2 regions of the Streptomyces sp. NPDC096310 genome follow, and region 2 is predicted to be linked to the other one. Evidence: riboswitches for the same ligand, from Rfam matches in the RefSeq annotation. Region 2 holds a riboswitch; the other holds the start of a gene.

Region 1 (11,598 bases), on a different contig from region 2:
TGGGTGGGCGCGCACGGCGGTTACGCGGCGCGGCCCACGCCCGGCCCGGCCGGACGGGGCCGTTGTCGCCACCGCCGTCCCGCGGCGGTGGGAGGGTGAGCGGGTTCGCATCCTGGACTCGGTTCCCGAGGGCCGGAATCGGCGGTCCCGCGTCGGTACGTGCCCCGATCCGCTCGCGAATCGTTGGTCGAAGCAGTGGCCCACACCACGTCCACTGCCTACCATCGATCACTGCAAGGTCTTGTGCATCGCCGCACAATCTCCCCGGGAGGCCCCCTTTGCACCGCCGCCGTCGCACCGCGCTCTCCTTGTCCGTCGCCCTGCTCGCCGCGGCCCCGCTGCTCACCGCCTGCGGCGGTGACGCCCATCCCGGGGCGGCGGCGGTCGTCGACGGGCAGCGGATCGAGGTGTCCACGCTTCAGTCCGCGGTACGGGACGTACGGGACGCGCAGCGGGCCACACCGGAGTCCGCGCAGCTCATCAAGGACACCGCGCAGCTCAGCCAGGCCAAGCTGAACAGCATGATCTTCGACCGGGTGCTCCAGCGCGCCGCCGACGACGCCGGGGTCGGCGTCAGCCGCAAGGAGATCCAGGACACCCGCGCCCGGGCCGCCGCCCAGTCGGGCGGGGAGCAGCGGTTCGCCGCGATGCTGCTCCAGCAGGGCGCGCTCTCCTCCGGGCAGATCGACGCGGCGATCCGCCGCGAGGTGCTGCTGACCAAGGTCGCGGGGGCGTTCGGCGCGAACACCTCGACCCCGGAGGGACAGCAGACGGTCCTCGCCGAGCTGACGAAGACGTCGAAGGCGATGGGTATCGACGTCAACCCGCGGTACGGGAGCTGGAACGACCAGGAGGTGCGGCTCGGCGAGACGAAGACGCCGTGGATCACCCAGGTCACCCGCCAGGCCCCGGAGCAGCAGCCCTCGGACGCCTGACGTCGCGGCCCCGGGTCCTGATGGGCCCGTGCGCCGGGCGGGGTGCGGCCGGAGGTAGGTTCGAGAGGTGACAGACGAAGCTCCCGCAGCCCCCGGCCGTATCGTCCTGCTGACCGCCAGCCACCGGGTCGCGCCCGGCCTGTTGTCCTGGCCGGCCTGGCAGACGCTGCACGCGGCCGACCGTGTGGTGTGCGCCGACGCCGGCCATCCGCAGTTGCCGTATCTGCGCGAGGCCGGCGTCACCGTCGAGCACACCGCGCCGGGCGCGCGGGACCTGGTCGAGGCGTGCGCCGGCGGCCGTACCGTCGTGGTGATCCCCGCCGCCGGCGGGGACGGGACGGACGCGGCGCTGACGGACGGCCTCGCGCGGCTGGCCGGCTCGGGCCGGGTCCGGATGCCGGACCTGGAGCTGCTGCCCGGCTCGTACGACCTGCCGGGCGCCCGGCTCCTCGACCTCGTCCAGGTCATGGACCGGATCAGGAACGAGTGCCCCTGGTCGTCGGGCCAGACGCACAAGGGGCTCGCCAAGTACGCCATCGAGGAGGCGTACGAACTGGTCGAGGCGATCGAGGACGGCGACGCCGACGAGCTGCGCGAGGAGCTGGGGGACGTACTCCTCCAGGTCGTCTTCCACGCCCGGATCGCCCAGGAGGGCCCAGAAGGGGGGACGGGGGAGCCGGGGGAGGACGGCGAGGAGAGCGGGGCGTTCTCCATCGACGACGTCGCGGGCACGATCGTCGAGAAGCTGATCCATCGCCACCCCCATGTCTTCGGTGACGCGAACGCCGACACCCCAGAGGAGGTCAAGGCGCACTGGCTCCGGATGAAAGCGGTCGAGAAGCAGCGCGATTCGGTCACCGACGGCGTACCGCTCGGTCAGCCGGGGCTCGCCCTCGCCGCGAAGCTCGCGGGCCGCGCCCGGACCGCCGGTCTGGAGGTCGCGCTCCCGGAGGGCGAGTCCATCGGGTACGAGCTGCTGGCCCTGGCCGTACGGGCGGAGAGGGCGGGCGTCGACCCGGAGACGGCGCTGCGCGCGGCGGCTCGCGTATACAGGGACAGGATCCTGGCCGCTGAGCGCGCGCCCGGGGGCACGTCGGGCGCGTAAACGGGGTATGTAAGGGGGCCGTCGGTGCACCGGCGCGTCAGGAGTACGAGGCGTGCGCCCCTCGGCCCGGGGCCGTATGCGGCAGCGGTTACGGTCGGGGCGTGTCCGATGCGTCCGAGAATCCCGCTGCCAGCGCTGCTCCCGCCCTCTTCACCTGGGAGTTCGCCACCGACCCTTACCCCGCGTACGCCTGGCTGCGCGAACACGCCCCCGTGCACCGCACGGTGTTGCCCAGTGGGGTCGAGGCCTGGCTCGTGACCCGGTACGGGGACGCCCGGCAGGCCCTCGCCGACGCGCGGCTCTCCAAGAACCCCACGCACCACGCCGAGCCGGCGCACGCCCGGGGGAAGACGGGCATCCCCGGGGAGCGCAAGGCGGAGCTGATGACGCACCTCCTGAACATCGACCCGCCCGACCACACCCGGCTGCGCCGGCTGGTGTCCAAGGCGTTCACGCCCCGGCGCGTAGCCGAGTTCGCGCCGCGTGTGCAGGAGCTGACCGACCGTCTGATCGACGGCTTCGCCGAGCGGGGCAGTGCGGATCTGATCCACGATTTCGCGTTCCCGCTGCCCATCTACGCGATCTGTGATCTGCTCGGCGTGCCGCCCGAGGACCAGGACGACTTCAGGGACTGGGCGGGCATGATGATTCGCCATGCGGGCGGACCGCGCGGCGGGGTCGCCCGGTCGGTCAAGAAGATGCGCGGCTATCTGGCCGAACTCATCCACCGTAAAAGAGAGAATCCGGGCGACGATCTGATCTCCGGTCTGATCCGGGCGAGCGATCACGGTGAGCATTTGACCGAGAACGAGGCCGCGGCCATGGCCTTTATCATTCTGTTCGCCGGTTTTGAGACCACGGTGAATCTCATCGGTAATGGCATGTACACGCTTATGCGAAATCCGGCCGAACGTGAACGCCTGCAAAGTTCCCTGGCCGCCGGCGAGACCGGGCTGCTGGCGACCGGGGTCGAGGAGCTGCTCCGGTACGACGGGCCCGTGGAGATGGCGACCTGGCGGTACGCCGTCGAGCCGCTGACCCTGGGCGGGCAGCGGATCGCGGCGGGCGACCCCGTCCTGGTCGTGCTGGCCGCCGCCGACCGCGACCCGGAGCGCTTCCCCGACGCCGGCGTGCTCGACCTCGGGCGCCGTGACAATCAGCACCTCGGGTACGGGCACGGCATCCACTACTGCCTGGGCGCGCCGCTCGCCCGCGTGGAGGGGCGGACCGCGATCGCCACGCTGCTGACCCGCCTTCCCGATGTGCGGCTTGCGGAAGATCCTTCCGATTTGCGCTGGCGCGGCGGGCTCATCATGAGGGGATTGCGCACACTTCCGGTGCAGTTCGCGCCATTGTCCGGCCCGTAATTGCCTGACGGATCGTCAATACTGTGACTTTCGCGTGATCTCCGCTGCATCGACTTGTGACAAGCATTCGAGTACCGCTACGTTCACGACGACTCGGCAACACCATGCCGGAGTTGAATTGACAGTCACACGGAAGGCAACCGCATGTCCCGGAACGGCCGACACCGTCGACCTCGTCAGGCCCCTGCACTTCTCGTCGCCGCCGGGGTGGCCGGATCCGCGATCGCGATCCCGTTGCTCGGCGCGGGCGCCGCCAGCGCGGCGGACGGCTCCACCTGGGACCACGTGGCCGAGTGCGAGAGCGGCGGCACCTGGAGCGCCGACCTCGGCAACGGGTACTACGGCGGGCTCCAGATGTCCCAGGAGACCTGGGACGAGTTCGGGGGCGCGGACTACGCCGCGCGCCCCGACCTGGCCAGCCGCTCGCAGCAGATAGCCGTGGCGGAGAAGGTGTTCGCCGCCCAGGGGGCGCAGGCGTGGTCCAGTTGCGCCGGCGTCTCCGGGCTGACGAAGGCGGTCGGCGGCGCCGTCTCCGGCATCGTGGAAGGGGTGACGGGCGGGGGCGAGAGCGCCGACCCGTCCGGAGCCCCGTCGTCCGACCCGTCCGCGAGCACATCGCCGTCGACCGACGGCACGCCCGGCAAGGGCGCGGGCACGGGTACGGGGACGGCGCGGGACGGGGACGAGTCCCCGGACGCCACCAGCCCGAGCCCCGGGGCCACCGGCTCCGCGGCCGGCGAGGACGACGCCGACGGCAAGGGCGACGCGTCCAAGGGCAAGCACCGCGGCCAGGCGGCCGACGAGAGCGCGACGCCGGGCGGTACGGCCGAGGAGCGCGGCGCGGACAGCCGCGCGTCCCGCGGATCCGGCGGCGGGTCGCGCGACGCGGGCAAGCTGACGGAGGGCGTGGAGCGCGAGGTGGAGCGGGTCGTCACCACGGTCGGCGGCCACCTCTCCCTGGCGAGCGGCGGGCAGAAGGTCATCGGCGGCTGGGTCTGATCCGTCCACACCGATCCCGGGCCACCGATCCCGGGGCGGGCCGCTGCGACATCCGGAGCGGCCCGCCCCGGGATCGGCGTGTCCGGGCCCGGTGACCGGAGCCACCCGTTCCGGCATCGGCGCGCAGCCCTCGCGCGAGCGGAGCCGGTGGCTCCGGGGCGGGTGCGGGTGACTGCCGTTGAACGGTGCCCCGTTGACGCCCCCTCGGCTGTGTCCGTCCTGGCCAGCGCCTCCGATCTCCGGGCGGAACGCGGTCAGTTAGCGACCGTATGTCCACTTCTGCGCAAGTGAGACAAGGGTCTCTTTGCCGCAACTCGGGCTCTTCTCCCCGGCGGTTGGGCGAATGCGGTTCCCACCTGCGGAAACCTATTGTCCGTCGGAGGAGGTAAGGGCGTTTTTTCCGGGATGTGCTCCTTTGAACAACCGGCAGGGCTGTGATTACGGTCTGAACCGCTCGCACCGCGGGCCTCGTCGACCGTCACGCCGAATCCTGCCGTCGGTCGGGGGGAGTAATCGTCGCTTACAGCGCCGAAGGCAGGAGCGGGGGACCCATAGGTTTGCGCCGGGCCCGGACGCCGAGAGACGTCCGGAGGCCGGCTTGGGGTGAAGCCGCGTGTGCGAACACGCGGCCGGGCAACTCATTGGCCCGAACCCGACAGCTCACCTCGTAGGCGTCGGTGAGGAGATGTGTTCCATGCTGCTGCGTTCCAGCAAGGCCAAGCACCGTCGCCCGTCCAAGGCCGTCCGCTACGCGACGCTCGCCGGGATCACCGGTGCCGCCGTCGCGGCCCCCCTGCTCGGTGCCACCGCCGCCTCCGCCGCCTCCGCCTCCGAGTGGGACCAGGTCGCCCAGTGCGAGTCCGGCGGCAACTGGTCGATCAACACCGGCAACGGGTTCTACGGCGGCCTGCAGTTCACCCCCTCCACCTGGGCCGCGTACGGCGGCACCTCCTACGCCCAGCGCGCCGACCAGGCCTCCAAGTCGCAGCAGATAGCCGTCGCCGAGAAGGTCCTCGCGGGCCAGGGCAAGGGCGCCTGGCCGAACTGCGGCGTGAACCTCTCCGGCGCCTCGTACGGCGGCGGCTCGACCGGTTCCGGTTCCGACTCCGGTTCCTCCAGCTCCAGCAACTCGGGCAGCTCCAGCAACTCCGGTAGCTCCAGCAACTCCGGTAGCTCCGGCAACTCCGGTACGCAGAAGTCCGCCCCGAGCCAGCAGGCGCAGCAGTCGAGCCGTGACGACGCGCAGCCGGCCTCGCGCGGCCAGAGCCGTCCCACCACGATCAAGAAGGGTGACGGCGAGTACAAGGTCAAGTCCGGCGACACCCTCTCCAAGATCGCCACCGCCCACAAGGTCAAGGGCGGCTGGGAGAAGGTCTTCGACCTGAACAAGGACATCGTCCCCGACGCGGACGTCATCTACCCGGGTCAGCAGCTCCACCTGAGCTGACCCGTCCTCCCCGGCCCGGCGCGTCACCCCCGTACGCGCCGGGCCGGGGCCTTTCCGGGCACGGCGCCGGGCCTGAGGTCGCCCGGCCGGGCGCAGGGAGCGTCTTAGGGGGCGGGCACCGGCTGGCCGATGACCCGGAGCCGGTTAGGCTCATGTCGCAAGGCCAAGAGACCCTGCACCCACGCGTCACATCCCAGAAGGAGATGCTCGTGCCGTCCATCGACGTCGTCGTAGCCCGGGAAATCCTCGACTCCCGAGGCAACCCCACGGTCGAGGTCGAGGTCGGCCTCGACGACGGCAGCACGGGTCGTGCTGCCGTCCCCTCCGGTGCCTCCACCGGTGCGTTCGAGGCCGTCGAACTCCGCGACGGAGACGCCAACCGCTACCTGGGCAAGGGTGTCGAGAAGGCCGTCCTCGCCGTCATCGAGCAGATCGGCCCGGAGCTGGTCGGGTACGACGCCACCGAGCAGCGGCTGATCGACCAGGCGATGATCGACCTGGACGCGACCGAGAACAAGGGCTCGCTGGGCGCCAACGCCATCCTCGGTGTCTCGCTCGCCGTCGCGCACGCCGCCTCCGAGGCGTCCGACCTCCCGCTCTTCCGCTACCTGGGCGGCCCGAACGCGCACCTGCTGCCCGTTCCGATGATGAACATCCTGAACGGCGGCTCGCACGCCGATTCGAATGTCGACATCCAGGAATTCATGATCGCCCCGATCGGCGCGGAGTCCTTCTCCGAGGCGCTGCGCTGGGGTGCCGAGGTCTACCACACGCTCAAGAAGGTCCTGAAGCAGAAGGGCCTCTCCACCGGCCTGGGCGACGAGGGCGGCTTCGCGCCCAACCTGGAGTCCAACCGCGCCGCGCTCGACCTCATCCTCGAAGCCGTCAAGGAGGCCGGTTACGTCCCCGGCCGTGACATCGCGCTCGCGCTCGATGTCGCCGCGTCCGAGTTCTACAAGGACGGCTCGTACGAGTTCGAGGGCAAGTCGCGCTCGGCCGCCGAGATGACCGAGTACTACGAGGAGCTGGTCGCCGCCTACCCGCTCGTCTCCATCGAGGACCCGCTCTTCGAGGACGACTGGGCCGGCTGGAAGATCATCACCGACAAGCTGGGCGCCAAGGTCCAGATCGTCGGCGACGACCTGTTCGTCACCAACCCGGAGCGTCTCGCCCGCGGTATCGAGGAGGGCTCGGCCAACGCCCTGCTCGTCAAGGTCAACCAGATCGGCTCGCTGACCGAGACGCTGGACGCCGTCGAGCTGGCCCAGCGCAACGGCTTCAAGTGCATGATGTCCCACCGTTCCGGTGAGACGGAGGACGTCACCATCGCCGACCTCGCGGTGGCGGTGAACTGCGGTCAGATCAAGACCGGCGCCCCGGCCCGCTCGGACCGCGTCGCCAAGTACAACCAGCTTCTGCGTATCGAGGAGATCCTCGACGACGCGGCGGTGTACGCGGGCCGCAGCGCGTTCCCGCGGTTCCGCTCCGCGAACGGCTGAGGCCGAAGAGGTTGCGTAACCCGTAACCCGTAACCCGTCACGGGCGGCCGTCCGCCCGTCGTCCGTACGTCCCCGGCCGCGGTCCCGTACCGTATCCGGGGACGTACGTACATGACAGGGGAGGCGGGCCATGGCCGGGAACCGGGACCGGTTCTCCACCTCGACCAGACTGCGGCTGCTCGGTGAGCAGACCGCGGCGCGGGTCTACCGCTCGCAGAACCGCAGACAGGACCGCCGCTCCCGGCTCACGGGACGGGCGGCCTTCCTCGCGCTGGTGGTCTGCACCCTGGTGGTGGCGCTCGCGTATCCGATGCGGGAGTACGTGTCGCAGCGGAACGAGATCGCCGAGCAGGAGCGGCTGAGTCAGGAGGCCGAGCGGCAGGTGGACGAGTTGCGCGACGAGAAGGCGCGGCTCCAGGACGACGCGTACATCGAGCGGCTGGCCCGTGAGCATCTGCACTACCTGCGGCCGGGGGAGACGGGTTTCACCGTCATCGACCCGGAGGCGGCCCAGGAGCGGCGCGCGGACCAGGGCGCGGCGGACCGCCCCTGGTACTCGAACGTCCTGGACGGCGTGGACGAGGCGGACCGTCCCGGCACGTGAGGTACGTGTCCTCCCCACGCGCGATCCCCCCTTCCCCACCCCGTCACCACGGCACCGCACGACAAGAATCCGGAACGGCAGAACCAGGCAGGCATGAAGACGCCCCCTCCGCAGACCGTACGCACCGAGCCCACCGAGGCGGACGTCGCCGCTTTCAAGGAACAGCTCGGCCGCCCGCCGCGCGGGCTGCGCGCCATCGCGCACCGCTGCCCCTGCGGACAGCCGGACGTGGTCGAGACCGCGCCGCGGCTCCCCGACGGCACGCCCTTCCCGACGACGTACTACCTGACGTGCCCGCGCGCGGCCTCGGCCATCGGCACGCTGGAGGCGAACGGCGTCATGAAGGAGATGACCGAGCGCCTGGCGACCGACCCCGAGCTGGCCGCCGCGTACCGCGCGGCGCACGAGGACTATCTCGCGCGGCGCGACGCCATCGAGGTGCTGGAGGGCTTCCCCAGCGCGGGCGGCATGCCGGACCGGGTGAAGTGCCTGCACGTCCTGGTCGGCCACTCGCTGGCGGCCGGGCCCGGAGTGAACCCGCTGGGTGACGAGGCGCTGGCGATGCTGCCGGAGTGGTGGGCGAAGGGGCCGTGCGTCACGCCGTGCGTGTCCGGGCCGTCCGGCGCCGGGGCGGGGGCGGAATGACCAGGGTCGCGGCCATCGACTGCGGTACGAACTCGATCCGCCTGCTGGTCGCCGACGTCCACCCGGAAACAGGCGAACTGGTCGATCTCGACCGGCGGATGACGATCGTCCGGCTCGGTCAGGGCGTCGACAGGACGGGCCGGCTCGCGCCGGAGGCGCTGGAACGTACGTTCGCCGCCTGCCAGGAGTACGCGGCGGTCATCGCCGAGCACGGCGCGGAGCGGATCCGTTTCGTGGCCACGTCCGCCTCGCGCGACGCCGAGAACCGTGACGACTTCGTGCGCGGGGTGCTGGACATCCTGGGTGTGGAGCCCGAGGTGATCACCGGCGACCAGGAGGCGGCGTTCTCCTTCACCGGCGCGACGAAGGAGCTGCCGGGGCGGGACAGTTTTCTGGTGGTGGACATCGGCGGCGGCTCCACCGAGTTCGTCGTCGGGGACGACCGGGTACGGGCGGCGCGGTCGGTGGACATCGGCTGCGTCCGGCTGACGGAGCGCCACCTCGTACGGGACGGCGCCGTCATCGACCCGCCGACGCCCGCCGCGATCGCCGCGATCCGCACCGACATCGAGGCGGCCCTCGACCTCGCGGAACAGGCCGTTCCGCTGCGTGAGCCCCGTACGCTGGTCGGCCTGGCCGGCTCGGTGACGACGGTGGCCGCGATCGCGCTGGGCCTGGAGAGCTACGACTCCGAGGCGATCCACCGCTCCCGTGTCCCCTACGGGCGGGTCAAGGAGATCACCGACCGCCTCCTCACCGCCACCCACGCGGAACGGGCCGCGATCCCGGTGCTGCACCCGGGCCGGGTGGACGTCATCGGCGCGGGCGCCCTCGTCCTGCTCTCGATCATGGAACGCACCGGCGCCCAGGAGGTCGTCGTCAGCGAACACGACATCCTGGACGGCATCGCCTGGGAGTGCGCACTCGACGGGGCGTGACGCTGCGGAAGTGAACGGGCCGCCCCGGGTCCTCGGACTCGGGGCGGCCCGTTGTCAGATGGCGCGGCAAACGTCGCGCCGGCCGCCGACCTTGACGGCGAGGCCCGAATCCTATGGACACCCCCGTGATCCGCGTGAAAACATTGCGCCTCTTCATCCCGGGATTACCGGGTGAATCGAAACGGGGGGAATTCTTGATTCCGTATAAGTCTGTCCGCGTGCGCCGGTCGTTGTCGAGAGCGGGAATGGCCGCGGTGGTGACGGCGTTCGTCGGCACGATGATCACGGGTGGTACGGCCTCCGCCGTACAGGCCGATCCGCCGATTTCCACGGGGGCCGTGTTCAATGATCCGCAGGGTTCGGCGGGTGCGCAGAACGCAGTGAAGAATCACATCATCGACGCCATCGGGAAGACCCAGAGCGGGCGGTTGATCCGTGGCGCGCTCTACGCCCTGAACGATCAGGATTACACGAACGCGCTGAAATCCGCCCATGCGCGCGGGGTCATGATCCGGGTCGTGCTCGACGCCAAGTACGCCGACTCGGCGGCGGCCAAGAGCCTCATCGCCGACCTGGGGACGGACCGTACCGCCACGTCGTGGGCGCGGGTCTGCACGGCGGGTGGCGCGTGTATCGCCACCGGTCACAGTTCGATGATCAATCACAATAAATTCTTCACCTTCTCCCGGATCGGCAGCGCGGGAGAGGCCGAGGACGTCGTCATCCAGACATCGGCCAACCAGACAAGTCTCAACACCGCGAAATACTGGAACAATGCCTACACCGTCGTCGGCAACACCGATCTCTACACGGCGTATGTGGGGTATTTCAACGACCTGGCCGCGATGAAGAAGAACGCCAACTACTTCACCAGCGGAAAAGTCGGCACGGAGAAGTACTACTTCTTCCCGCAGAGCAGTGGCGACATCGTGGTGAGCCTGCTCGGCAATGTCTCCTGCGCGGACAGGAGCAAGGTGAGCGTGGCCGCCTTCGCGCTGCACCGGGACGAGGTCGCGGAGAAGCTGCGGTCCATGGCCGCCCAGGGCTGCGCGATCCGGATCGTGTACGCGGAGAGCAACGACGCGGCGAAGCTCACCGGCCGGCAGAACATCGACATCCGTCAGCTCAACACCGCCGACGGCCACTTGGTGCACTCGAAGTACTTCCTGGTCGAGGGGACATACGCGGGCCACACCAACACCAAGTGGACCTTCACCGGCTCCCACAACCTGGACTACGCCTCGCTCCAGCGGAACGACGAGGCGCTGCTCCGCCTGGAGGGCGCCGCTCCGTACGACGCGTACAGCCGGAACTTCACCGACCTGATGAACGCCGCCACCCGGGTCTGATGCCATGACCCGGGACTGAGGGAAGGCCCCCGCCGGAAAGTTCGTGAACTTCTTCACAAGGAAAACGCTCCGGTGGGGGTCCGGGTCCGCCCGGGAGGCCCCGCTGTCAGGAGCGCGAGCCCTCCGTGCCCTTGTACCGGCCGGTTCCCGGCCCCTCGCGACGGCGTGAATCGTATGGCTGGTTCGGTGTCCGGGGGCGGTGGAATGGCCAGCTCACGAGGGGTATGCAACGTCCAAACGCCCCGTCTGGTTCCCCTGGTGCACCATGACCTGGATCACGTGAGCCGCGCAGTGTAACACGAGGGGGGTGACACCTTGTGAAGGGGCTCACGAGCACCCCCTCCGAGGGGGGTGGATACTCGATGGCATGAGCACCACGGAGCGTCCCAGGATCCTCGTTGTAGGCGGTGGGTACGTAGGCCTGTACGCAGCTCGTCGCATTCTGAAGAAGATGCGCTACGGGGAGGCGACCGTCACGGTCGTCGACCCTCGCTCGTACATGACGTACCAGCCCTTCCTCCCCGAAGCCGCCGCCGGCAGCATTTCGCCTCGGCATGTCGTCGTCCCGCTGCGACGCGTGCTGCCCAAGGCTGAGGTGCTCACCGGCCGGGTCACCACCATCGACCAGGACCGCAAGGTCGCCACGGTCGCGCCGCTCGTCGGCGAGGCCTACGAGCTGCCTTTCGACTACCTCGTCGTCGCGCTCGGCG
Region 2 (11,598 bases):
GCCCCCGGAGGTCCTGGCCCCCGGCAAGGACGCCCCGGTCGCCCTGCTGGACGCCGCCGCGCTGCACACCGTACGGCGCAGGGCGGGGCTGCTGCCCGGGCCCGCCGCCGCGCCTCCGGCCCGCGCGCCCCGGGACGGCCGCGCGGGGCTCCCCGGGGCGGCGCAGCGGCGGCTCGGGCAGCTTCTGGCCGACCGGGCGGCGCCGGCGGGCGGCGGGGGCCGTCGCGGTGCGGCGCCCGATCTCACCGAGCTGCTGCCCCAGTGGCTCGCCGCGGCCAACGCACACGGCTACGCCGCACCCGCCCCGATGCTGCCCGCGCTGCTGGACGCGGCCCGTGCGCGGACCGACCTGCGTCCGCAGGCCCTGGCGTTCGCCGGGCCGCGCGGCCTCTGGCTCGCCCGGCTCAATCCGGAGTGGAAGTTCGCGCTGCGCGGCGGGTCCGGCGGCGCCGTACCGCCCGCCGCCGATGACGCGGAGGCGATGCGGCGGCTCTGGGAGGAGGGCCTCTTCGCCGAGCGGCTCGCGCTGCTCACCGCCGTACGGGCCAGGGACGCGGAGACGGCGCGTGCGCTGCTCGCCTCGACCTGGCCGACCGAGCGCGCCGAGGACCGGCTGATGTTCCTCGACTCCCTGCGCGACGGGCTGTCCGGGGCGGACGAGCCTTTCCTGGAACAGGCATTGTCGGACCGCAGCCGCAATGTGCGCTCCACCGCGGCCGAACTGCTCTCGGCGCTGCCCGGTTCCGCGCTCGCGGGCCGGATGGCGGCCCGCGCGGCCACCTGCGTCAGCATGGACCGTACGGGCGGCGGACAGGTCATCTCGGTCGAGGCGCCCCACGAATGCGACACGGACATGCAGCACGACGGAGTGGTCCCGGCGCCGCCCGGTGGCCGGGGCGAACGGTCCTGGTGGCTGGGTCAGTTGGTGGAGGCGGCCCCGCTGTCGGGGTGGCCGGCCAGGCTCGGCGGCCGGACCCCCGAGGAGATCGTCGCCCTGCCCGTCCTGGACGGCTGGGCGGACGAACTGCACGCCGCGTGGTGCCGGGCGGCCGTACGGCAGGGGGACGCGCGTTGGTCGGCGGCGCTGCTGGGGTCGCCCACCGCCCCGCCCGACACGGGTCCCGGCACGACATCGCTCGCCGAGCGCGCGAAGCTGCTCGCCACCCTGTCCGAGGCCGAACGGGCCGACTGGGTGGCCGCGTTCATCGCCGCGCACGGCCTGCCGGAGGCGTTCCAACTGCTCGGGGGCTGCGCGGTGCCCTGGTCGGGCCCGCTCGGCCGGGCGGTGGTGGACGCGCTGGACATCGCCAGGGACGCGGGCAGCTACCCCTGGAGCTTCAGCGGCGTCATGGGCCTCGCGGAACGCTGCCTGGACCCGGCGGAGGTGAGCAGGCTGGAACTGCTCACGGCCACGCCCGACGAACCGGAAGGCGGGTCACCGGGCGCGGGCGGCTACTGGTCGGAGGCGTTCCAGCGCCTGGTGTCCACCCTGCGCCTGCGCGCTCTGATGCACGCCGAGCTGGCACCGGCCCCCGGGCAGGCCCTTCAGGCCCATGAGGCCGACGGGCCGGTCCCCGGGCAGCCCCCGGGACCTGCGGCGGAAGCGCTACCGAGGCCGATACGGGAGCCCATACGGGAGCCGATACCCGGCGGCCAGGAGGCGTAGGGCCGCCCGTCAGGCGCCTGCGGGCTGGCGGACGTTGGCCTTGACCCAGGTGACGATCGATGTCGTCGTCGCCCCCGGGGTGAAGATCTCCGCGACGCCCTTCTCCTTCAACGGGGCGATGTCCGCGTCCGGGATGATGCCGCCACCGAAGACCTTGATGTCCGCAGCGTCCCGCTCCTCCAGCAGTTCGATCACCTTCGCGAAGAGCGTGTTGTGGGCGCCGGAGAGGATGGACAGGCCGATCGCGTCGGCGTCCTCCTGGATCGCGGTGTCCACGATCTGCTCCGGCGTCTGGTGCAGCCCCGTGTAGATGACCTCCATCCCCGCGTCACGCAGGGCGCGGGCGATCACCTTGGCCCCTCGGTCATGCCCGTCGAGCCCCGGTTTGGCGACCACCACACGGATCGGACCTGTCACACCCATCACTGCCTCCACATACCGACTGCGCCGTCATTGGCACGGGTCCCCGCGCCCGCCAAGGCTCGGAGTAGTGAACGAACGTTATCCACAGCATCCCGCAACCAGCCGTTTCGCGGAGGCCGCAGAGGGGGAAATCACACATGGGACATGTTCGCTTTGCGCCGTTCCGTCACCACCCGGCCCACCGACCGGGCAGGAACGGGCGCAAGGGGAGCCGCGGACGGAGCCGTCACGACCCGACGGCTCCCGGCATGTCGCCGTGGCGCCCCGATGAGGGCATACGGGGGACAGAGCCGCCTCCCGTATGCCGTTCGGAGGTCGGCCATGAAGGTCATGCCGTTCGCGCCGTTCTCAGCCGTTGTGACGCCCCTTCTGCGCCAACTGGACCGCGTACGTCCGGCGGGGCCGACCGCCGCACCCCTGCGCCTCGCCGCGCCCGTGTGGGCGGGCGCGCTCGATCTGGCGATCTTCACCGGCCATCTCTTCCTCTACCCGGCCGGAATCGTCCAGGAGCGCCGAGCCGCACCCCTGCCGCCCGAGGCGTCCCGACTGCCCACCGAGGGCCGCGCCCACCCTCCGGTCGTTCTGTTGCACGGCTTCGTGGACAACCGCTCGGTCTTCGTCCTGCTGCGCCGCTCCCTCGCCCGGCACGGCTGGCGGCATCTGGTCTCGCTCAACTACTCGCCGCTGACCTGCGACATCCGTACGGCCGCCGAGTTGCTGGGCCACCACATCGAGGAGATCTGCGCCCGCACCGGCCACGCCCGGGTCGATGTCGTCGGGCACAGTCTGGGCGGCCTGATCGCGCGGTATTACGTACAGCGCATGGACGGTGACGCCCGGGTACGTACGCTGGTCACGCTGGGTACACCCCACGAGGGCACGACGGCCGTGCCGCTCGCCGACGCGCACCCCGTCGTACGGCAGATGCGCCCCGGATCACCGGTCGTCGAGGAGTTGCGGCAGCCCGCACCGGCCTGCCGGACACGGTTCGTGAGCTTCTGGAGCGACGCCGACCCCCTGATGGCGCCGGTCGCCACGGCGAGGATCGAACATCCGGACCTTCTCGCGGAGAACGTGCTGGTGAGCGGTGTCGGCCATCTCGCCCTGCCCATTCACCCCGGGGTCGCCGCCGGCATCCGGCACGCGCTCGACGGATCCGCTCCCGTGGACGGTTCCGGTGAAGATTCCGTGCCGGCACCCCCGGCCGAGGGATCCGGATCCGCTTCCGTCGCCTGATCCGGGGAGCCCCGCCCCACCCTCACACTCGAACGCATTTCGAACGTATGGCCAAGCCTGCGCCCACAGTTCGCCGAAACACGGCCGAATGCCCGTTTCCGCAAAGCACGAAACTCGCGGAAGATTGTCGCCGTCGCATACCGCCGGGTACAGTCGCGGCCACTGCTTTCCCTCTGGGGCCCTTTCCACACAGGACCGGATTTCCCAGAGCCTGGTTCTGCTGCCGAGGCGAGAGAGAAGTTGGTGAACGACCAGCACGCCCACGCCGGGTACACCGCTTACGACGGTTACCAGAACGGCAGCTTCGAGACAGATCCCCTCTTCGGCTCCCTGCCGGACGGTTCGGGTGGCACGGGTGGGTACGGCGACGCTTCCGCCGCCACCGGCCAGTACGCGACCGTGCAGGCCGACCACGTGCAGGTCGATCCCCTGCAGGCCGGACAGCCGCACGCCGGGCACTCCGGTCAGTACGACAACACCCAGTGGGACACCGGCGCTCACCACCAGGCCACCGGGTACGACGCGTACGGTACGCAGACGTACGACACCAGCGGCCAGTGGCCGACCGTCACCCCCGAAGCCCCCGTCGCCAGCGGCTATCCGCACGACGCCACGGGCGAGTGGGGTTCCGGCGCCTGGCACCAGGTCGTCCAGCCGAACGGCCCTGGCGACACCGGCCAGTTCGACAGCACGGCGTTCGACGGCGCCTCGTACGGCGGCTACGACACGCCCGGGGCGACAGGGACCGCCACCTTCGATCCCGCGCAGCTCGCCGCCCTCGAAACCGCCCAGTTCGAAGCGGCGCGGTTCGAAGCGGCACCGTTCTCCTACGAGGCGACCGCCCAGTGGACCGGACCGACGTTCGACACCGGCTCGTACGACGCCACCGCCTGGAACGGAACAGGCGCGGCGCCCGAGGACACGCCGTACGCGTACGGCGCCCCGGGTCCGGAACCTGAACGGGCCTACGACGCGGAGCCCGGCTACGAACCGGAACCCGCCTACACCGCTGACCCGGTCTACGAGGCGGAGTCGGCCTACAAGACCGAGCAGGGCTACGACACCGTGGCCACCGAGACGGCCACCGCGCCCGGGACCGGCCCCGGGGCCGAGGCCGAACACCGCGCGGAAGCCGACGACTTCACCCCCGACGCCGAGAGCCCCGTGGAACCGGCCGCTCCGGACGACGACCCCGACGCGCTGCACACGGCGGCCACGATGGCCACGCCCGCGGTGACGCTCACCCCCCGCCCCGTCCGCCGGGCCGGCGGCGCCGGGAACGGCAGCCGAGGCCGGCGCCGTACCCCCGCCAAGCGTTCGGCCCTCCTCACCGTCGCCGTGCCCTCCGCCTGCGTGATGGGCGTCGCCGGCATCGCCGCCGCCTCCGTCGGCGGGCTCACCGGCGAGGACACCAAGGACGACTCCACCACGACGGCCTCCGCCGAGGACACCGCCTCCGCCAAGCCCGTCGCCGCGGCGGCCAACAACAAGCTGGACACCCAACTCGCCGCGCTCAGCGCCGACGCCCGCGACTTCGGCGACCGCGCCAGCCGCACACAGGAGCGGATCGACCTCCAGGAGCGGAAGGCGGAGGAGCGGAAGCGGGCCGCGGAGGAGGCCGCGCGCAAGGAAGCGGCCCGCCCCAAGTTCGCCCTCCCCGTCTCGCAGCACGGACTCAGCGCGTACTACGGCCAGGCCGGCGTCAACTGGATGTCCATGCACACCGGGATCGACTTCCCCGTCTCGTACGGCACACCGGTCATGGCCGCGACCGACGGCACCGTACGCACGCAGTACAACAGCGCCTACGGCAACATGGCCATCGTGACCTCCCCGGACGGCACGGAGACCTGGTACTGCCACCTCAGCAGTACGAAGATCCGCTCCGGTTCGGTCAAGGCCGGTGACGTGATCGCCTACTCGGGCAACTCCGGCAACTCCACCGGACCGCACCTGCACTTCGAGGTACGGCCCGGCGGCGGCTCGGCGGTCGACCCGTTGTCCTGGTTCCGCAGCCACAGCCTCGACCCGACGTAACCGGTCGCACCACCGGACGCGGGGGGGCGCCCCGCCCCCCCCCCCCCCCCCCCCCCCCCCCACCCCCCCCCCGGGGGGGGGGGGGGCCCCCGGCCCCCCCGCGGCGCCTCGCCTCGCCTCTACAGCTTCTCGACCGGCGCGTACCGCAGCAGCAGCCGCTTGGGCTTGGTGTCCCCGAAGTCGACCGTCGCCTGCGCATCCGCGCCCACGCCCGTCACCTCCATGACCGTGCCGAGGCCGAACTGGTCGTGCGTGACCCGGTCCCCCACCGACAGCGCGATCACCGGCTTGTCGCTCGCACGCCGCGTGGCGAAGCCCGAGGGCCCGCCGCCCGACCGTGAACGCGACGCGGAGGAGGAGAGCGACGATGTGATCCCGGACGTCGGACCCGCCGGGATCTGCGCCCCGGTCCGCTTCCACTCCATGTGGTGTCCCGGGATCTCCTCCAGGAACCGCGACGCCGGATTGTACGAGGGCTGCCCCCAGGCGCTGCGCATCGACGACCGTGTCAGGTAGAGCCGTTCACGGGCGCGCGTGATGCCGACGTACGCGAGGCGGCGCTCCTCCTCCAGCTCCTTCGTCTGGCCGAGGGCGCGCATGTGCGGGAAGACGCCGTCCTCCATGCCCGACAGGAACACCACCGGGAATTCAAGGCCCTTGGCGGTGTGCAGCGTCATCAGCGTGATGACACCGGAGCCGTCCTCGTCCTCGTCGGGAATCTGGTCGGAGTCGGCGACGAGCGCGACCTTCTCCAGGAACTCGGCAAGGGTCGGCGTCGCGGCCGGGGCGGCGGCAGCATCCGTACCGTCCCCGTCGCCCTCCCCGTCCGCGCCTCCGCCGTCACCGGCGCCCGCGGCGGCCTGACCGCGCTCCTGCTCGAACTCCAGCGCCACCGAGGCCAGTTCCTGAAGGTTCTCGATCCGTGTCTCGTCCTGCGGGTCGGTCGACGCCTGAAGCTCCGCCAGGTAGCCGGTCCGTTCGAGCACGGCCTCCAGGACCGTGGCCGGGCCGGCGCCCGACTCGACGACCGTACGCAACTCCTCCATCAGCGTGTTGAATCGCTTGACGGCGTTGGCGGAGCGCGCCGCCATGCCGTACGCCTCGTCCACGCGCCGCAGCGCCTGCGGGAAGGTGATCTTCTCCCGGAGCGCCAGGGCGTCGATCATGGCCTCCGCGCGGTCGCCGATGCCGCGCTTGGGCACATTGAGGATCCGGCGCAGCGGTACGTTGTCCTCCGGATTGGCGAGGACCCGCAGATAGGCCAGGACGTCGCGGACCTCCTTGCGTTCGTAGAAGCGCACTCCGCCGACGACCTTGTACGGCAGGCCGACCCGGATGAAGATCTCCTCGAAGACACGGGACTGCGCGTTCGTCCGGTAGAAGACGGCGACATCTCCCGCTTTGGCCTCGCCCGCGTCCGTCAGCCGGTCGATCTCGTCGGCGACGAACTGCGCCTCGTCGTGCTCCGTGTCCGCGACGTAGCCGGTGATCTGGGCGCCCGCGCCGGCCTTGGTCCACAGGTTCTTCGGGCGGCGGCTCTCGTTGCGCTCGATGACCGCGTTGGCGGCGCTGAGGATCGTCTGGGTGGAGCGGTAGTTCTGCTCCAGCAGGATCGTCGTCGCGTCCGGGTAGTCCTCCTCGAACTGGAGGATGTTGCGGATCGTGGCGCCGCGGAAGGCGTAGATCGACTGGTCGGCGTCGCCGACGACGCACAGCTCGGCCGGGTCCTCGCCCTCGCCGGAGGGGCCCACGAGTTCGCGTACGAGGGTGTATTGGGCGTGGTTCGTGTCCTGGTACTCGTCCACCAGGACGTGGCGGAAGCGGCGCCGGTAGTGCTCGGCGACGTCGGGGAACGCCTGGAGCAGGTGGACGGTGGTCATGATGATGTCGTCGAAGTCCAGGGCGTTGGCCTCGCGCAGCCGTGCCTGGTACATCCGGTACGCCTCGGCCAGGGTCTTCTCGAAGCCGTCGACGGCCTGCCCCGCGAAGGTCTCCTCGTCGATCAGCTCGTTCTTCAGATTGGAGATCTTGGCGCTGAAGGACTTCGGCGGATAGCGCTTGGGGTCGAGATCCAGATCGCGGCAGACCAGGGCCATCAGCCGCTTCGAGTCGGCGGCGTCGTAGATCGAGAACGACGAGGTGAACCCGAGGCGCTTCGACTCGCGCCGCAGGATCCGGACGCAGGCGCTGTGGAAGGTCAGCACCCACATCGCCTGGGCGCGCGGGCCGACGAGCTGACCGACGCGCTCCTTCATCTCGCCCGCGGCCTTGTTGGTGAAGGTGATCGCCAGTATCTGGCCGGGGTGGACGCTGCGGGTGCCGAGGAGATGCGCGATCCGGTGGGTCAGCACCCGGGTCTTGCCGGACCCGGCCCCGGCGACGATGAGCAGCGGCGATCCCGTGTGCACGACGGCCGCCCGCTGCTCCTCGTTCAGCCCTTCGAGGAGCGAGGCGGGGTCGATGACGGTGCGGGGCGCGCCGTCGCGGTGGTACGGGTCCCGGGCCGGGGGCACGTCGTACGCGCCCTGGAACAGGTCGTCGGGCACCTGTTCCGGGGCGTGCTCGTCCTGGTCCTCCGGCGGCGGGGGGTGCTCGTCGCCGGAGGGCTGGAGGTCGGCCAGGAAGCTGTCGTCAAAGAGGCTGCTCATCGCTTAACGAGTCTAGGCCGCCGCACTGACAGTCGGCGCCCGACCGGGAAAGCCGGCCGGGGAAGTCGGCCCCGTGAGCGGTACCGGGGAGCCGGACGGTCCCGATGCACATACGGAGCGTAACGCTATACCCCGCATCGGGGCTCCCTGCACTCCACACGAGCAAATGGTCACAGAAATGTATCGGGCATATCGACCATCCACCTTCACATCAGCGCCACATTTTGGCTAGCGTGCTCGATCAGGCAGCCCGTACCTCTGACGGCGATCCGCGCCGAGCGGGCGGCCCACGCCGAATCCGGGCTTTCCGCAAGGAAGTTCGGAACCGGGGACCCACTCTGCACGACCGGGGTGAATCGGGCCGTACGTTCGCCGTACGCGCAAGGCCCGTAGGGCAGCCTTCCGTTCCGCCCGAACCCGACAGCTAACCCGGTAGGCGGTCCACGGAAGGAGATGCCGAACTTGGCGTCGCATCGCAAGTCGCGCAGCCGTAGCGGAGTAGGCCCCAGCTCCCCCGCGGTCGGAGTGACGACGGCCGCCATCGCCTCGGTCACGCTGCTGACGACGCACAGCGCGGACGCCGCGCCCGCGGATTCCAAACCGTCGGTCGAAGAGGTGCAGAAGAAGGTCGACGCCCTGTACCGGCAGGCCGGTGGAGAGTCGCAGACCTACAGCAAGGCGAAGGAGACGACGGCCAGGCAGAAGCGCACGGTCGACCGGGTCATCGAGGGTGTCGCCAAGAGCGCGGACAAACTGAACGAGGCCCGCCGTACGCTCGGTTCCTCCCCGGCACCACAGCCCAGGGAAGGCACGGGCACCCCGGCGGCCGGCCTGTCATTCGCGGACGGCCCGCAGCCGTACACCGAGCGGAGAGGGGCGGGGGCGACCGAGAGGCTGACCGACCGTCAGCAGAACGCCGTCGCGCAGCCCCCGGCGCGCCGCGCGGAGACGGCGCAGGAGCGGGACCCGGCGGCCACGGTCCTGGACCCGGACGAGTCGCCCGCCTCCCTGCGGAACAGCAAGGAGAGCATCCAGAAGAAGCTCGCCGAGGCCCGCGCGCTGCTGGCGCGGCTCACCGCGGAGGAGCAGGCGCGGCTGGCCGCGCTGGAACGCAAGAGGGAAGAAGAGGCCCGGCGCGCGGCGGAGGCACAGGCCAAGGCGGAGGCCCGCGACAAGGCGGAGGCCGAAGCGGAGGCGGAGCGCCGGCGCGAGGCGGGACAGCCCCCGGTCACCGACGCGGGTGCGATCGCGAACGCGAGCACGGTCGGCGGTACGGTCCCGGTCGCGGTCGGTGGCACCGGCATCGAGGCCGGAACCGGCGGCGACCCCGCCGCCACGTACGCGGCCAAGGCGGCCAAGGTGCTCGCCTTCGCGGGCGCCCAGATCGGCAAGCCGTATGTCTGGGGCGCCTCGGGGCCGAGTTCGTACGACTGCTCGGGGCTGACCCAGGCGGCGTGGAAGGCGGCCGGCGTCGAGTTGCCGCGGACCATCGCCGCCCAGGTGCACACGGGCATGCGCGTCGCCACCGACGACCTGCTCCCCGGCGACCTGGTCTTCTTCTACGACGACCTCAGCCACGCCGGTATCTACATCGGCGACGGCATGATGATCCACGCGCCCAAGCCGGGCGCGAACGTACGTGAGGAATCGATCTACTACATGCCGATCTACGGCAGCGTCCGCCCGGCCTGATTCCTGTCCGGGCGGGCGCCGGGCCGGCCCGGTGCCAGGTCGGCCCGGTGCCTGCCCGGCGTCTGGCTGGCCGTGAGTGGCCCGTCCCCGGCCTCCGGCTACGGAGAGCCGGGGTCAGGCCCAGAGCGTGGCGATGAGGATGTTCGCCACCGTCAGCCCGCCCACCGCGCCGAACAGCGGCTTCGCGGCGGCCTCGTCGTCCCGCTTCACGTAGACGATGCCCAGGATCACGACCAGGACGGCCATCTTGACGCCGATCTTGATGTTGTTGAGCGCCTGGTCGTCGGCCTGGTTGAGGCCCACCAGCACCATCCCCGTGACCAGCATCGTCAGCGCGCCGTGCAGCATGGGCGGGGTGAAACGCGCCGTGCCGGCGCTCATCGCCTTCGTCTGCGTCAGGAATCCGCCGAGCAGCGAGGCTATGCCGATGATGTGCAGGGCGACGAAGACATTGATGAGTACGTCCATGCCAGGAGCGTAGCCGGGGCCGTATCAGCCTCTTCGGTGAGGTGTGGCTCAGAGTTCGACCGGGTCCGTCCGGAAGGACACAAGGACACATAGACACAAGGGCGCACTCCGCACGGACGATCGCGATCACGAAACGCTCCGGAACCTTCACCTCCCGCCAATACCTGCCATGCCGAGGCCGAGTCGTGATCCCGCGCCTTAACGTCCTGCGTACGGCCCCCTCCCCGGGCCGTACCGCGCGGCCGTACCGCACGGAATCGACGGAGACGAAGGAAACGGACCCCGCCCCCGTGGCAGCGCACCGGAACCACCGAAAACCCAGACAGCGCCCGTTCACCGGCCAGGCCGGCCGCACCGCCGCGACGCTCGCGCTCGCCGGCGCCGCGACCGTCACGGCGGCGGGACCAGCGCACACCGAGCCCCGGCTCACCCCCGCGCAGATCAAGGCCAAGGTCGACGCGTTGTACACACAGGCCGAGGCCGCCACCGAGCAGTACAACGGCACGAAGGTGAAGGCCGACGAGGCCCGCGCCTCACTCACCGTGCTGCGCGACGAGGCCATCCGCAGGACGGACCGGCTCAACGCCTCGCGTGACGAACTCGGCTCGATCGCCACCGCCCAGTACCGCAGCGGCGGACTCGACCCGGCCGTCCAGCTCGCCCTCAGCTCCCGGCCCGAGGAGTATCTGGAGCGGGCCGGTCTCGCCGAGCGGGCGGGCAGCCGGCAGGCCGCCGCTGTCGCCGGGATCCGCAGGGAGCTGTCGGTCGTCGCCGGGCTGCGTTCCCGGGCGGACACCCAGCTCACGGATCTCACGGCCAGCCGCGCCGAGCTGGCCCGGCACAAGTCGACCATCCAAAGGAAGATCGCCTCCGCCCAGCGGCTCCTGGACAGGCTCAGCGCCGAGCAGCGCGGCCGCTACGACGCCCAGGACGGCGGGTACGCGGCCCGCGCGGACCGGGGGACGCCGCGCGGTGCGGTAAGGGCGCCGAACGCGCGGGCCGAGGCCGCCGTGGCCTTCGCGTACGGGGCGATCGGCAAGCCGTACGTCTGGGGCGCGACCGGCCCGGGGTCCTTCGACTGCTCGGGGCTGACCCAGGCCGCCTGGCGCGCCGCGGGGGTTGCCCTCTCCCGTACCACCTACACGCAGATCAACGCGGGCCGACGCGTCACGCGCTCTGAGCTGACCCCCGGTGACCTGGTGTTCTTCTACTCCGGCATCAGCCATGTCGGGATCTATGTGGGCGGCGGGCAGATGATCCACGCGCCACGGCCGGGCACGGCGGTCCGGCTCGCGCCGGTCGACGAGATGCCGTTCGCGGGCGCCGCGCGGCCCGTCTGACGCCCCTCGGGTGCACCTCGGGTGCCCCTGGTCGCCTTGGCGGCCCGCGCCGGTCCTGCGCCGTCGCGGGCCCGGCATGGGCCGTCTC

The links. A riboswitch is a leader RNA that binds a small molecule or an ion and turns the genes downstream of it on or off. The one in region 2 is predicted to bind cyclic di-AMP.
Region 1: another riboswitch for cyclic di-AMP. It lies ahead of ACIQ7D_RS15190 (transglycosylase family protein); the one in region 2 lies ahead of ACIQ7D_RS28465 (NlpC/P60 family protein).

Annotation. Positions count from the first base shown of each region.
Region 1 is NZ_JBIWFO010000006.1:60,173-71,770, reverse strand. Features, by position in the region: gene ACIQ7D_RS15210 (SurA N-terminal domain-containing protein) at 279-935, shown strand; gene ACIQ7D_RS15205 (nucleoside triphosphate pyrophosphohydrolase) at 1,003-2,040, shown strand; gene ACIQ7D_RS15200 (cytochrome P450) at 2,142-3,407, shown strand; gene ACIQ7D_RS15195 (transglycosylase family protein) at 3,552-4,406, shown strand; cyclic di-AMP (ydaO/yuaA leader) riboswitch at 4,923-5,095, shown strand; gene ACIQ7D_RS15190 (transglycosylase family protein) at 5,104-5,853, shown strand; gene eno (phosphopyruvate hydratase) at 6,057-7,352, shown strand; gene ACIQ7D_RS15180 (septum formation initiator family protein) at 7,483-7,956, shown strand; gene ACIQ7D_RS15175 (DUF501 domain-containing protein) at 8,050-8,601, shown strand; gene ACIQ7D_RS15170 (exopolyphosphatase) at 8,598-9,539, shown strand; gene ACIQ7D_RS15165 (phospholipase D-like domain-containing protein) at 9,785-10,888, shown strand; gene ACIQ7D_RS15160 (NAD(P)/FAD-dependent oxidoreductase) at 11,256-11,598, shown strand, end outside.
Region 2 is NZ_JBIWFO010000019.1:137,934-149,531, forward strand. Features, by position in the region: gene ACIQ7D_RS28440 (DUF5691 domain-containing protein) at 1-1,666, shown strand, start outside; gene ACIQ7D_RS28445 (cobalamin B12-binding domain-containing protein) at 1,676-2,089, opposite strand; gene ACIQ7D_RS28450 (esterase/lipase family protein) at 2,411-3,325, shown strand; gene ACIQ7D_RS28455 (peptidoglycan DD-metalloendopeptidase family protein) at 3,569-5,362, shown strand; gene pcrA (DNA helicase PcrA) at 5,482-8,010, opposite strand; cyclic di-AMP (ydaO/yuaA leader) riboswitch at 8,291-8,465, shown strand; gene ACIQ7D_RS28465 (NlpC/P60 family protein) at 8,464-9,702, shown strand; gene ACIQ7D_RS28470 (hypothetical protein) at 9,817-10,170, opposite strand; gene ACIQ7D_RS28475 (NlpC/P60 family protein) at 10,461-11,510, shown strand.